2 regions of the Microbacterium sp. KUDC0406 genome follow, and region 1 is predicted to be linked to the other one. Evidence: predicted binding sites of a transcription regulator. Region 1 holds the regulator's gene; the other holds the start of a gene.
What was found. The regulator HrcA, encoded in region 1, represses chaperone genes, less so after heat shock. The targets are predictions, from matches to a motif close to TTNGCACTCGNNNNNNNCGAGTGCNAA.
Positions count from the first base shown of each region.

Region 2: a site for HrcA is predicted at 2,313-2,339, ahead of groES (co-chaperone GroES). Genes of this name have one in related genera too.

Region 1 covers NZ_CP091138.1:885,791-893,344, forward strand. The annotation lists gene L2X99_RS04490 (ABC transporter ATP-binding protein) at 1-450, shown strand, start outside; gene L2X99_RS04495 (ABC transporter substrate-binding protein) at 1,260-2,300, shown strand; gene L2X99_RS04500 (DUF1990 family protein) at 2,473-3,126, shown strand; gene hemW (radical SAM family heme chaperone HemW) at 3,143-4,384, shown strand; gene hrcA (heat-inducible transcriptional repressor HrcA) at 4,547-5,578, shown strand; gene dnaJ (molecular chaperone DnaJ) at 5,619-6,731, shown strand; partial or broken gene L2X99_RS04520 (16S rRNA (uracil(1498)-N(3))-methyltransferase) at 6,733-7,462, shown strand; gene L2X99_RS04525 (AbrB/MazE/SpoVT family DNA-binding domain-containing protein) at 7,492-7,554, shown strand, end outside.
Region 2 covers NZ_CP091138.1:2,022,211-2,029,764, forward strand. The annotation lists gene L2X99_RS10115 (ABC transporter substrate-binding protein) at 1-826, opposite strand, end outside; gene rarD (EamA family transporter RarD) at 936-1,856, opposite strand; gene groES (co-chaperone GroES) at 1,933-2,229, opposite strand; partial or broken gene L2X99_RS10130 (SAM-dependent methyltransferase) at 2,434-2,901, shown strand; partial or broken gene L2X99_RS10135 (THUMP-like domain-containing protein) at 3,403-4,101, shown strand; gene L2X99_RS10140 (hypothetical protein) at 4,105-5,190, opposite strand; gene L2X99_RS10145 (hypothetical protein) at 5,193-6,281, opposite strand; gene L2X99_RS10150 (hypothetical protein) at 6,284-6,727, opposite strand; gene tsaD (tRNA (adenosine(37)-N6)-threonylcarbamoyltransferase complex transferase subunit TsaD) at 6,724-7,554, opposite strand, start outside.

The DNA of each region.
Region 1 (7,554 bases):
ATGGACCTCGTCGGGCTGAATCCCGCGCACCGAGACCGGTTCCCCGGAGCCTTCTCGGGCGGTCAGCGCCAGCGCATCGGCATCGCCCGCGCGCTGTCGACGAATCCGAAGATCGTCGTCCTCGACGAGCCGGTGTCTGCGCTGGACGTGTCGATCCAGGCCGGCGTCATCAACCTGCTCGACGAGCTGAAGGTCAAGCTCGGGCTCTCGTACCTGTTCGTGGCGCACGACCTCTCCGTGGTGCGGCACATCGCGGACCGAGTCGCCGTGATGTACCTCGGCGAGTTCGTGGAGCACGGCGACGTCGACGACGTGTTCGACAGTCCGCAGCATCCGTACACCCAGGCGCTGCTGTCGGCGATCCCCGTCCCCGACCCGGACATCGAGCGCACGCGCCAGCGCGTCGTCTTCGACCCGGAGACGATGTCGACCCGCCCGGCGACCGTCTGACACCCCGGCGATATCACCGAAAGATCACAGTCGATCACCGTCCGATAACAGTTAGCCGAGATTCACTCTCTGGCGCACTTGTTGACGGACGATGCTGACTATCGTTCCCCTTATGACACGCCGAAAGGCGAAAGGAGCACCATGAAGCAGTACAAGCTGATGGGAGCGCTGGCACTCACCGGCGCTTTCGCACTCGCTCTGAGCGGGTGCGCTGCCGGTAACACCGGCGGTGGCGACGACAACAAGGACGGGGAGGCCGCCGGCGTCGAGGCCGCTGACTACAACCCGCAGCCGCGCGAGAACCTCAAGGAGGGCGGCACGGTCAACTTCCCGATCAACGAGGTGCCCGCCCAGCTGAACTCGTTCAACAGCGACGGCAGCGCCGACACGGCCCGCATCGCCGCGTGGTACATGCCGCAGATCATCCTGATGAAGCCGGACGGCACGCAGTACAAGAACGACAACTACCTCGATGAGTGGAAGAACGAGGTCAAGGACGGCAAGACCGTTCTGACGTTCACCTTCACCAAGGAAGCGCACTGGAACGACGGCACGGAGATGGACTGGACGGCCATCGACGCGACCTGGAAGGCCAACCGCTCGTACGACGAGGGCTTCAACCCGAACGCGACCGACGGCTACAAGGAGATCGAGAAGGTCGAGCAGGGTGACACCGCGAAGACCGCCATCGTGACCTTCAAGGGCGAGTTCGCCTGGCCGGAGATGCCGTTCAACGGCGGCGTCATCCACCCCGCCCTCGCTGACGCGAAGAACTTCAACGAGGCCATGATCGACAACCCGCACCCGGAGTGGGTGCAGGTCCGTACACGATCGACGAGTTCGACGCGAACAAGGACTACGTCTCCTTCAAGCCGAACACCGAGTGGTGGGGCGACAAGCCGCTCCTCGACAAGGTCACCTTCACCGGTATGGACTCGCAGGCCGCGATCAACGCCTTCAAGAACGGCCAGATCGACACCGTCGGCACCGGCACCAAGGACCTCATGGAGCAGGTCAAGGGCATGAAGGACGTGGTGACCTACCGCGCCCAGCAGACCGCCAACACGATCCTGCAGATCGACTCGACCAAGCCGCAGTTCCAGGACGTCAAGGTCCGTGAGGCCTTCTTCAAGGCGGTCAACATCGACCAGCAGAAGCAGATCGCCTGGAACGGCCTGAACTACGAGGAGGACCCGGCGGGTTCGCTGACGCTGTTCTCGTTCCAGCCCGGCTACACCGACTCGATGAAGGCCGCAGGCTGGAAGTTCGACGTCGACGGCGCCAAGAAGCTGCTCGACGAGGCCGGTTGGAAGGAGGGCTCCGACGGCATCCGCGAGAAGGACGGCGTCAAGCTCACCGCGACCTACCCGATCTTCAGCGACGACCCGACCCAGAAGGCGCTCGCGCAGTCGCTGCAGGCCCAGGAGAAGGCGATCGGCATCGACCTCAAGGTCGACGTCCGCCCGTCCAGCAAGTTCTCCGAGGACTACACCTCGAAGAACTGGGACGCCGTCGGCCTGCGCTTCACCTCGTCGGACCCGTTCGGTGCCGCCTGGTTCTGCCAGCTGTACTGCTCGGACTCCGGTCTGAACCTGTCGGGTGTCGGTGACGCCGACCTCGACAAGCAGATCAAGGACGAGGTCGAGTCGCTCTCCGACCCGGAGGCGCAGACCGCTGCGGCGATGAAGCTCGAGCCGGAGATCTACAAGCGCTGGGGCCTCATCCCGATCTACAACGGTCCGTCCATCGTGACCGCGAAGAAGGGTCTCGCCAACCTGACCCCGGAGCCCTACGTGGGCCTCGACCTCTTCGGCATCCAGCCGGTGGAGAACGTGGGCTGGGAGAAGTAAGCACTCGGGCCGCTGAGCCCGTCGAAGTGCCCTGTGAAGCGGGGCCGGTGGTTGATCCGCCGGCCCCGCTTCTGCGCGCTTCGACGGGCTCAGCGACCCACCACCTGGGTCCCTGAGCCTGTCGAAGGGTATGGAGCAGTCGCACAGCCGCACGTCACGTAGGCTTGATCCCATGCGTCGCGGGACATTCCGAGAAGGCACGGTCGATTACGCCGCGGTCGGGGCGTCGCACGCGCCCGACCTCATGCAGTATCCGCCGGAGCGCAGTCTGCCGGCCGAGGACTCGTGGCGGATCGGCAGTGGCGAGGACCGTTTCCGCACCGCCGGAGACGCCCTGCTGTCCTGGACCGCGCAGCGTGCGGCGGGCCTCACGCTCGAGGACGTCCGGCCTGCCGCGGGTCCCACGTACGCCGGCGTGAGCTTCGACGGCGAGGGCAACGCGATCGCTCCCAGCCGCCGTGACCAGGAGCAGCGCTACGACGCGGAAGGAACGCCGTACGCCGGCCCGGGCATGACGCTCAAGGTGCGTGGTCGCGTGAAGGGTCTGCGGGCCGACGCCGAGCTGCGCGTGATCTCGGTCACCGAGGAGCCGCGCCGGATCGGCTTCGTGCTCGGCACCATGGGCGGTTCCGTGGTCAGCGGCGAAGAGGCCTTCGACGTGGACTGGCGCGAGGACAGCGACGAGGTCTGGTTCACGGTGCGCGCCTTCGACGCACCGAATCGGATGATGTACCGCATGGTCCCGGCGCTCGTGAAGCGTCGTCGTCGTGAGCTGTTCGCCCGCTACCTGCGGGCGATCTCGCCGTTGTACGCGACCCCGATCTGATGACGATCGCGCGCTGATGGCAGGACCTCTTCCGCTGGGCGATCCCGCCCCTGCCGACGGGAGCCTGCCCGACGACATCGTCGTCGACGCCGCGGTCCCCTTCTCTGCGTACCTGCATGTGCCGTTCTGCCGGGTGCGCTGCGGCTACTGCGACTTCAACACGTACACGGCGACGGAGCTGCGCGGCGTCAGGCAGGACGAGTACGCCGACACGCTGAACGCCGAGGTGGCGCTCGCCCGCGGCGTGCTCGCGCAGGCGGGCGGCCTCCGTCCGCTGCACAGTGTCTTCTTCGGCGGCGGGACCCCCACGCTGCTTCCAGCAGGCGACCTGGCCCGGATGCTGGAGACCACCGTCGCGGCGTTCGGGATCGAGGACGGCGCCGAGGTGACCGTTGAAGCGAACCCGGACACGGTGACGCGTGAGGTCGCGACGCGACTGGCGGATGCCGGCGTGACCCGCCTGTCGGTCGGAATGCAGTCGGCCGTGCCGCATGTGCTCGCCGCCCTCGACCGCACGCACCGACCGGAGAACGTGCGCACCGCCGTGGATGCCGCGCGCGCGGCGGGGCTCGCGGTGAGCGTCGACCTGATCTACGGGGCCCCCGGGGAGTCGCTGGGGGACTGGGAGTCATCGCTCGACGCCGCCCTCGCGCTCGACCCCGACCACATCTCCGCGTACGCCCTGATCATCGAGGACGGCACGAAGCTCGCCAGGCAGATCCGCCGCGGCGAGGTTCCCGCTCCGGACGACGATCTGCAGGCGGACATGTACGAGCTGGCGGACGCGCGTCTGGGCGCGGCCGGCTTCGGCTGGTACGAGGTGAGCAACTGGGCGCGCCCTTCGACAGGCTCAGGGACCCATTCGGACAACCGATCCCGGCACAATCTCGCGTACTGGCTGGGGTCGGACTGGTGGGGCTTCGGACCCGGCGCGCACAGCCACGTCGCGGGCCTGCGGTGGTGGAACGTCAAGCACCCGGCCGCGTATGCGCAGCGCCTCGCGGCAGGGGAGTCACCTGCCGCCGGCCGGGAGCGACCGGACGACGAGGCGCGGATGCTGGAGCGCGTTCTGCTGCGCAGCAGGTTGTCCGAGGGCATTCCTCTCGACGAGCTCCCGATAGACAACCGCGACGTCGTGGCAGGACTGATCGCGGACGGGCTCGTGGACGGGGCATCCGCTCTGCGTGAGAAGCGCCTTCGGCTCACCCTGCAGGGGCGCCTGCTCGCCGACGCCGTCGTCAGAGCTCTCACGGACTGACCAGTCCGGTCGTTGAGCGAGCGGAGCGAGACGAAACGTCGTGACCGGCCTCGCGGACCGTGGCGCGTTTCGTCTCGCTCCTTCGTCGCTCGCTCAACGAGCGAGAGCGTGCGGGTAGAATTGGCACTCAGTACGTGTGAGTGCCAGAGCGGAGGGAGCATCATGGTCTCGGAACGAGGGCTTCAGGTGCTCCGGGCGATCGTGCAGGACTACGTCGAGACGCAGGAGCCCGTGGGCAGCAGATCGATCGTCGAGCGGCATGCCTTCGGGGTCTCGGCGGCGACGATCCGCAATGACATGGCGCTGCTCGAGGACGAGGAGCTCATCGCCGCCCCGCACACCTCATCCGGCAGGGTGCCCACCGACAAGGGGTATCGGGTCTTCGTGAACCACCTCGCCCAGGTGCGTCCGCTCAGCACGGCGCAGCGCTCGGCGATCGAGACGTTCCTCGCCGACCCGGCCGATCTCGACGACCTGATGGCCCGCACCGTGCGCGTGCTCACGCAGCTCACCGGGCAGGTCGCCCTCGCCCAGTACCCGTCCTTCGCCCGCGCCAGCATCACCCATCTCGAGCTCGTGGGCCTGGCGCCGAACCGGCTCCTCGTCGTGCTGGTGACCGATGCGGGCGGCGTCTCGCAGCGCATCGCCCTGCTGCCCGTCGAGGTCGACGAGGGAGAGGTCGCGGTGCTCCGCGCCCGTCTCTCCGCGCTCATCACCGGACGAGCGGTGGCGGATGCCGTGGATCGGATCGCGGTGCTGCGAGTGCCCTCCGAGACGCGACCCGACCCGGCGCTCACCGCCCTCGCGGTGGTGATCGGCGAGGAGCTCGAGGAGTTCCGCCAGGAGAAGCTCGTGATGGCGGGGGCGGCGACGCTCGCGCGCCGCGAGCAGGACTTCCGCGGCAGCATCCATCCGCTGCTCGAGGCGATCGAGGAGCAGGTGACCCTGCTGCGGCTGATGAGCGAGATGGTGCCGGACGAGCACGGCCTGGCCGCCAGCATCGGCACCGAGAACGCGCCGTTCGGGCTCGGCGAAGCCTCGATCGTCGCGAGCGACTACATCGCGCAGGGCGGCACCGCGCGTCTCGGCGTGATGGGACCGACCCGCATGGACTATCCGAGCAATCTCGCGGCGGCGCGGGCCGTGGCCCGTTACCTGTCGCGGATGCTCGAAGAGGACGAGGCCCGCCGCTGACGCGGCGCGCCCACCAACGCACACACTCAGGAAGGTGACTGTGGCAGACCATTACGAGGTGCTCGGGGTCTCCCGTGACGCCACGCAGGATGAGATCAAGAAGGCCTACCGCAAGCTGGCGCGCCAGCTGCACCCGGACGTGAACCCGGGCGAGGAGGCCGCCGAGAAGTTCAAGCTCGTGACGCACGCCTACGACGTGCTGAGCGACGAGGACTCGCGGCGCCGCTACGACATGGGCGGTGACGAGAACGGCGGCTTCGGCGGTGCCGGCTTCGGCGGCTTCGGTGACATCTTCGAGACGTTCTTCGGCGCCGCAGGGGGAGCGCGCTCCGCGCGTCCGCGGTCGCGCCGCGAGCGCGGACAGGACGCCCTGGTGCGGGTGAACCTCGAGCTCGGCGACGTCGTGTTCGGTGCGCACCGCGACATCGAGGTGGACACCGCCGTGCTCTGCGAGACGTGCAACGGATCGTGCTGCCAGGAGGGCACCTCGCCGGTCACCTGCGACGTGTGCGGCGGCAGCGGTCACGTGCAGCGCCAGGTGCGCAGCCTGCTCGGCAATGTCGTCACGACTCAGCCGTGCGGCACCTGCGAGGGCTACGGCACCACCATCCCGTACCCGTGCGCCGCCTGCGCCGGCCAGGGTCGGGTGCGCTCGCGCCGCACCGTGTCGCTGGACATCCCGGCCGGCGTCGAGACCGGACTGCGTCTGCAGCTGCCCGGCTCGGGCGAGGTGGGACGCGCCGGCGGTCCGAACGGCGACCTGTACGTCGAGGTCACCGTCGCCCCGCATCCGGTGTTCAGCCGCGACGGCGACGACCTGCTCGCCACGCTCGAGGTGTCGATGACCGACGCGATCCTCGGCACCACGACGACGATCGACGGCCTGGACGGCACGGTCGACCTCGAGATCCGCTCCGGGCTGCAGTCCGGCGACGTGCTGACGATCGGGGGACGCGGGATCACCCCGCTGCGGGGCAGCCAGCGCGGCGACCTGCGCGTGGGAGTGCAGGTCGTGACCCCGACCAGGCTCGACTCCGCGCAGCGCAGGCTGATCGAGGACTTCGCGAAGAAGCAGAAGGCGCCCGCGCCGAAGCTCGCGCAGTTCCAGCAGGGCCTGTTCTCCAAGCTGCGCGACCGGCTGCGCGGGCACTGACGTGGCACTGCACTTCGTGACGCCGACCGGCACCACGGCGCACGTGGGCGAGATCGTGATGCTCACCGGCGCAGAGGCCAAGCACGCCGCGGTCGTGCGCAGGGTCCGCGTCGGCGAGTCCGTCACGATCGGCGACGGCGCAGGGGTGTGGCTCGAGGGCGTGGTCGAGGACGTCTCCGCGGCCGAGGTCTCGGTGCGGGTGACCGCGCGCGGCGAGCACGGGCTTCCTGACGTGCGGATCGTGTTGGCGCAGGCCCTCGCGAAGGGCGATCGCGACGAACTGGCCGTCCAGGCTGCGTGCGAGCTCGGCGTCGACGAGATCGTGCCCTGGCAGGCGTCGCGCAGCATCTCCCGCTGGGAGGGGCCGAAGGCCGCGAAGGGCAGGGAGCGCTGGGCGGCGATCGTGCGGGAGGCGGCCAAGCAGGCGCACCGGCCGTGGGTTCCCGAGGTCGCGGCGGTCGAGTCCACCGGGCAGCTCGCGAAGCGCGCGGCGAACGCCCGGATGCTGGTGCTCGATCCCACCGCCGGAGGCCGGGCTCAGCAGCATCCGCGCCGATGATCGCGATCTCGTACTCGTCGTCGGCCCTGAGGGCGGGATCGCGCCGGAGGAGCTGGACCGCCTGACCGCCGCCGGTGCCGAGCGCGTGCGGCTCGGCGACACCGTGCTGCGCACGTCGACCGCGGGTCCCGCCGCGATCGCGGTGCTGAGCGGCATCCTCGGGCGCTGGTGAGATGGCATTCCCGATGGTAGATTGATACCATGAGCATCACCATCGACGCTGCGGGCCGTCTCGTCGTGCCGAAGTCGGTTCGAGACGCAATG
Region 2 (7,554 bases), 1.1 Mb from region 1:
CCTTCAGGTTGCCGTCGACCAGGTACAGCGCGCTGGTGTCGACGCCGGCGTTGCCCAGCAGCGGCGCGATCGTAGAGAACTGGTCGTACGAGACGATGGCGACGGCGTCGGGCTTAGCTGCCGCGACCTCACTCACCTGGGCGTTGAACTGCCCGTCGCCCTGGTTGTACGACGACTCGGCGACGACCTTGCCGCCGGTGCCCTCGAAGACCTCCTTGATGGCGCCGGCCAGGCCCTGGCCGTACGGGTCGTTCTGGTAGATGATGCCCAGCGACTTGTGCTCGTCCTCGGCGATCGTGTTCGCCAGCACTTCGCCCTGCAGGTAGTCGCTCGGCGCGGTGCGGAAGTACAGGTCGCTCAGGCCTGCGAAGTCGACACCGGTGTTCGACGGCGAGATGGCCAGGATGCCGGCGCTGGTGTTGCCGTCGACGATCAGCTTGGTGACGCTGGATGATGCGGCGCCGACGAGCGTGGTGATGCCCTCGCTCTGCAGCTTGGCCATCGAGGTCTCGTACGCCTTGTTGTCGAGGTCGCCCTCGTCGGCGGTGCTGAGGTCGATCGTCACGCCGGCCTTGGCGTCGTTGACCTGCTGCACGGCCAGCTGCACACCGGCCTCCATCGGCGCGCCGAGGAATGCCAGGGTTCCCGTGGCTGGAAGCAGCGACCCCATCTTCAGAGTGACGTCCGCGGCGGGCTTCTTGCCGCCGTCGTCATCGCCGCCGCTGTTGCTCGGCGTGCTGCAGCCGGCCAGGACGAGCGCGGTGGCGCTGGCCAGCGCGATGCCGGCGAAGACCCGCGTCTTTCGCGAGCGCTTCAGTGCGTTCATGGTGCTCCCTTGCTAAATGAACGTGGTCGACCCACCTTCGGGTGTCTCCACCCTAGGCGGTCGCACTGCGCACGACGACGAGATTCGGTTTCAGTGCGTTAACGATCCGTCAGACCAGCTCGACGGGTCCGGTGGGGGTCGCGGCCCGTCCGCGTCGCGACTGCACGGCGATGTCCACGAGGAACACCGCGATCGCGAGCCACACCAGCACGAACCCGGCCCAGCGCTCCGGCGGCATCGGCTCGCCGAGCAGCAGCCAGCCGACCAGGAACTGCATCACCGGGGTGATGAACTGGATCATGCCGACCAGGGTCAGGTCGACCCGCCGGGTGCCCGCTGCGAACAGCAGCAGCGGGATGGCCGTGGCGACGCCGGCGAAGGACACGAGCACTGTGTTCAGGGCACCGGATGAGCCGTAGGTGATGCCGCCGTCCTGCGCGACGAAGAACAGGATCACGGCGGCGATCGGGATGAGCCAGAACGACTCCAGGGTCAGTCCGCTGGTGGCATCCACCGCCGGGCCGATCTTCTTCTTGACCAGGCCGTAGACACCGAACGACCCGGTGAGCGACAGTGCGATCCACGGGAAGGTGCCGTGCGCGACGATGATCACGATCACGGCGAGCGCGGCGATCCCGATCGCCACCCACTGCAGGCGCCGGATGCGCTCGTGCAGCACGAGCACCCCCAGCAGCACCGTGGTGATCGGGTTGATGAAGTACCCGAGGCTGGTCTCGACCACCTGGTCGTTCAGCGTGGCGAGCACGAAGACCTGCCAGTTGATGTAGATCAGCACGCCGGCGAGAGCCGTGAGCGCGAGCAACTTCGGCTGCCGCGCGATGGCCATCAGTGCGGGCCAGCCGCGAGTGACGGTGAGCAGCAGGATGCAGAACACCAGTGACAGCAGCACGCGCCAGGCGACGAGCTCCCAGGGGCCGATGGGCTTGAGCGCGATGAAGTACAGCGGAAGCACGCCCCAGATCAGGTACGCGCCGACCGTGTACAGCACCCCCGAGGTCTTCGTGTTCACCGATCAAGACTACGGGTACGACGAAGGGCCCGGATGCCAGGCATCCGGGCCCTTCGCTGAGCTTGTCGAAGCGTCGTCAGCGGACGACGACCGCGAGCACGTCGCGAGCCGACAGGACGAGGAACTCGTCCGCGCCGAACTTGACCTCGGTGCCGCCGTACTTGCTGTAGAGCACACGGTCGCCGACGGCGACGTCGAGCGGAACGCGGTTGCCGTTGTCGTCGATGCGGCCGGGGCCGACGGCCACGACCTCGCCCTCCTGGGGCTTCTCCTTGGCGGTGTCGGGGATGACCAGGCCACTCGCGGTGGTCTGCTCGGCCTCGACCTGCTTGATGACGATACGGTCCTCGAGCGGCTTGATGGAAACCGACACGGTCTACCTCTTTCTCGGCTGAACAATCAGAAGACTGGTTCGCACTCTCAGGGGAGAGTGCTAATGCCAGTGTAGGCGGTCGGCTGGCACTCACGCAATGCGAGTGCCAGTTGCCCGCCTTCGAATCGCCCGACTTGCGGCATCCGGCGGTGGAACGCAGCACGTTGCGCGATTCGAAACAGAATGGATCCGTAGGCTGGGGTGGTGGAGATGACCGAGCTGACCGCACTGCTCACCCTCGACGGGCTGTCGCTCCTCGACGAGCTGGGGCCGATCACCTCGGCCGCAGAGGTCGCGAAGGCCGTCTCCCGGCTGCGCGCCGCCGGGCACTCCCCCGACCTGGTGTCCGCCGTGGTCGGTCAGGCGCACCTGCGGACGAAGGCACGGGCGAAGTTCGGCGAGTTCGCCGGCCGGATGCTGTTCACCCGGGCCGGCCTCGAGCAGGCGACGCGCCTGAACGTCGCGACGCTGCACGCGGTGCGGATGCGGCAGTCCGGCATCTCGCACGTCTCGGACCTCGGATGCGGCATCGGGGGCGACTCGCTCGCGTTCGCCGGTGCGGGCCTCGCCGTGCACGCGGTGGACGCCGACGACGTGACCGCCGCCATCGCCGCCTACAACCTCGCGCCGTTCGGCGATGCCGTGTCGGTGTCGCACGGCACGGCCGAGGAGCACGCCCCCTCCTCCCCGGTCGTTGAGCGATCCTCCTCCCCGGTCGTTGAGCGAGCCTCCTCCCCGGTCGTTGAGCGAGCCTCCTCCCCGGTCGTTGAGCGAGCCTCCTCCCCGGTCGTTGAGCGAGCCTCCTCCCCGGTCGTTGAGCGAGCGACGAAGGAGCGAGACGAAACGGTCCCAGGCGCCGAGGAAGCTGAAGGCGTTTCGTCTCGCTCCGCTCGCTCAACGACCGATGGGGATGACGGCGTTTCGTCTCGCTCCGCTCGCTCAACGACCGATGGGGATGACGGCGTTTCGTCTCGCTCCGCTCGCTCAACGACCGATGGGTATGAAGGCGTTTCGTCTCGCTCCGCTCGCTCAACGACCGATGGGGATGAAGGCGTTTCGTCTCGCTCCGCTCGCTCAACGACCGAGGGGTATGAAGGCGTTTCGTCTCGCTTCGCTCGCTCAACGACCGAGGAAGCTGAAGGCGTTTCGTCTCGCTCAGCGACCACGGATCACGCCGTCTGGCTGGATCCGGCCCGCCGCACGGCGGGGCACTCCGAGACGCAGCGCGTCGCGGCATCCGACTGGTCGCCCTCGCTGGACTGGTGCTTCGATCTGGCCGCACGGGTGCCCACCGGGATCAAGCTCGGGCCGGGCCTTGACCGCGATCTGATCCCCGACGACGTCGAGGCGCAGTGGGTGAGCGCCGACGGCAGCGTCGTCGAACTGGTGCTGTGGAGCGGGGCGCTCGCGCGCGCAGGCATCCGTCGTGCGGCGCTCGTCGTGCGCGGCGACGCCGTGCACGAGCTGACCGGCGCGGCGGATGCCGAGGACGCACCGGTGCGCGAGCTCGGCGCGTTCCTGCACGAGCCGGACGGCGCGGTCATCCGCGCCCGCCTCATCGGCGACGCCGCCCGGATGCTGGATGCCGGCATGCTCGACGAGAGGATCGCCTACCTCACCGGCGACGCGGCGGTCACCAGCCCGTTCGTGCAGTCCTTCCGGGTGCGCGAGACGATGGCGGTGCATCCGAAGACGATCAATGCCGCGCTGCGCGCGAACGGGATCGGCCGTCTCGAGATCAAGAAGCGCGGCATGGACGTCGACCCGGCGGCGTTCCGGAAGAAGCTCACGCTGAAGGGGTCGGAGGAGGCGACGCTGATCCTCACGCGCACGACGGCCGGACGGGTCGCGATCCTCGCCGACCGGGTGTGAACGTCACTGCGACTTCTTGCCGGTCGTGTCGTCGATCGCCGGGTCGGACGGCTCGCCGCCACGGATGACGGTCAGGAACTGCCCGTTCGGCGTGTTCCGCAGTTCGTACGTCACACCCGGCATCGTGAGCCTCGTCCCCGGGATGTCCGCCTGGATGTCGCAGCCCTTCGCGATCAGGTGCGTCGTGTCGGCCACGAGCAGGCAGTTCGCGGAGTCCTCGTACCAGATCGGCGTCTCCCCGTCGTAGCCGACGATCCGCAGATAGTTGCCCTCGTACCCGGCGGCGACGATCGTCTTCGCGATGTCGAGCTCGGTGCCGGTGAAGTTCGCGGTCCAGTCGTCGTCCCCGAACGTCATCCCCCACTTGTTCATGATCACGGTCAGGTCGCCCTGGATGTCCCTGGCCACGATCGCCTGAACGATGCTTCCCTGCTCGTCGCGGAGCCGCGTCTGTGCGGAGAGCTGTCCCCAGCCGTCCTGGTCGTCGTCCGTGTTCTTCGGATCCGGGGCCGGCGCGCAGCTGATCGTGTTGTCGGTGTCGGGAGTCAGAAGCAGGCACTCCAGCTTCGTCTCGCCCTGCGTCGCGTACCAGGCCGTGATCCCGTACTTCTCCCCCAGCATGCGGATCGAACCGGCGTCGTAGTCGCCGGAAGCCTCGAGCTGCGCCCAGGCCTCCTGCTGCTCCGCGTCCATCGCGGGGCCGGTGCCACGGCCGAACAGCAGCCAGCCCGCGCCGAGACCGATGAGAAGAGCGGATGCCGCGGCCACGACCGTCAGGAGGATGCGGTGCCCTCTGGTCGTTGAGCGAGCGGAGCGAGACGAAACGCCCTCACCCCCATCGGTCGTTGAGCGAGCGGAGCGAGACGAAACGCCGTCAGCCTCCCCGACATCTGAGACCGTTTCGTCTCGCTCGTTCCTCGCTCGCTCAACGACCCCGGAGGGAAGATCGGCCGTTGAGCGAGGGACCGGGGGCCGCGCGGCGTCCTGCAGCTCGGCGAGCTCCTGCGCCTCGGCCGGGCTCAGCCCTCCGCCCGGCCCGTAGGCGCGGCGCTGCAGATCCCGGATGCGCTGTCGCTCGTCTTCCGTCATGCTCACTCCGGCGTCTGGCCCGCGGCGTCACCGGTCGCGGGAGCCTCGTGCCCGACCATGGTCGTGAGTCGAGTCCCCTGATTCGTGTCCAGCAGTCCGTACGTGGCATTCGGCAGTTCGATCACGACGTCGCCGGAGTCAGGCTCACAGGACTGCTGGGTGATGCCGCCGAGATCGGCGACATACAGACAGGTCTCCTCGCCCTGGGACATCCAGATCGGCGTCCCTCCGTCGTATCCGGCGATCTGCATGGATGTACCGTCGATCCCCGTCTCCGCCACGATGTTCTTCGCGATCTGGAGTTCATCGCCGACGTACATCTGCGTCCAGTCCCACGTCTGGGACTGGTCCCATCTCGACAGCACCGCCGTCGGTGCGCCCCGCACGTCTCGCACGACCACGCCGCCGACGACGGTGCCCTCGTCGTCATCGAAGTCGACCTGGGTCGACAGCGGCATCTGCTGGCCGTGCTCGTTCTCCTCTGCGTGCCGGTCGGTCGGCAGGCATCCGATTGACGTCTGCTTCGAGGGGGTGAGCATGACGCATTCGGTCTTGGCGTCGTCCTGCGTCGCGTACCAGGCAGTGATCCCGTACTGCTCGCCGAGCATGCGGATGGACCCGGCGTCGTACTTTCCGGATGCCTCGAAGTCCGCCCATGTCTGCTGCTGCTTCGCGTCCAGCACCGGTCCGGTGTCACGACCGAACAGCAGCCAGCCTGTGCCGAGACCGATGAGAAGAGCGGATGCCGCGGCCACGACCGTCAGGAGGATGCGGCGACTTCTGGTGGTCGTTGAGCGAGCGACGCGAGACGAAACGGTCTCACCCCGATCGGTCGTTGAGCGAGCGGAGCGAGACGAAACGGTCTCACCCTTCCCGACACCTGAGAGCGTTTCGTCTCGCTCGTTCCTCGCTCGCTCAACGACCCCGGAGGGAAGCTCACCGCCAACGACCTCACCCTCCCCGGCACTTGGGGAAGGGGGCTGCGCGGCGTCCTGCAGCGCGGCCAGCTCGTCCGCCTCGGCGGCGCTCAGCCCGCCGCCCGGGCCGTAGGCCCGGCGCTGGAGCTCGCGGAGGCGCTCGCGCCCCGGCATCGTCACCCCAGCCTCTCGAACTGCGTGACCGCCCAGATCAGCCAGCCGGAGCTGAACACCGTGGCCGTGATCCCGAGCACCAGTGCCCAGATCGCGACAGCCCGGCTCTCGACCGGCCGGCGGATCGACATGATCGCGGCGATCACGGCGATGATCGCGACCGGGATGCCCCAGCCGACGAACAGTGCGGTGCACAGTGCGACGATCGCGGCGAACAGCGCCCACGGCGCCAGTCTGGTCCTGTCCTCGGCGTAGGTCTCGCCCGCGGCGGGCTCCCACTCGGCACGGAGTCCTCCCGTGTCGGCATCCGGTCCTGTCATCACCGGCTCGACGCTCACCGGGCCGGTGGGCAGCTTGCTGTAGGTCTTGCGCGCGCCGGGCAGGGCCGCCGACCCCGTCGGGCGCTCGACCTCGGGGCTGGGCTCTTCGACGTGCGGATCGCTCATGCCGGGCTCACCTGGATCTCGGTGACGGGCAGCGTGGAGTCTGCGCCGAACGCGAGGGTCGAGGGTCCGCGGCCCGAGGCGATCAGTTCAGCGGCGAGCGCCGCGATCATCGCACCGTTGTCGGTGCACAGACTCAGCGGCGGGATGCGCACGGTCACGCCGGCGGCCTCGGCTCGCTCGAGGGTCACGTCGCGCAGCCGGCGATTGGCGATCACGCCGCCGCCGAGCAGCAGGCGCGGCACCCCCAGGTCTTCGCAGGCGGCCAGGGCCTTGGTGACCAGTACGTCGACGACAGCCTCGCGGAAGCTGGCCGCGACATCGGCCACCGGGATCTCCTGCCCTTCGGCCTGCGCGCGCTCGATCCAGCGGGCGACGGCCGTCTTCAGACCCGAGAACGAGAAGTCGTAGCGGTGCTTCGCCATGTCGGATGCCCGGGACAGCCCCCGAGGGAAACGGATGGCGCTCGGGTCGCCCTCGGCCGCGGCGCGGTCGATCTGCGGCCCGCCGGGATAGGGCAGCCCGAGCAGCCGGGCGACCTTGTCGAAGGCCTCCCCGTCGGCATCGTCGACGGTCTCGCCAAGCAGCTCGACGTCGGTGGTCAGGTCGCGCACGTGCAGCAGCGACGTGTGCCCGCCGCTGACCAGCAGGGCGATCGTCGGGTATTCGAGGGGTTCTGAGTCGGGCGTGAGGATGTCGGCGGCGATATGACCGACCAGGTGGTTCACCGCGTACAGCGGCTTTCCCAGCGAGACCGCGAGCCCTTTCGCCGCTCCGACCCCCACCATGAGCGCCCCGGCGAGACCGGGTCCGCTGGTCACGGCGACGGC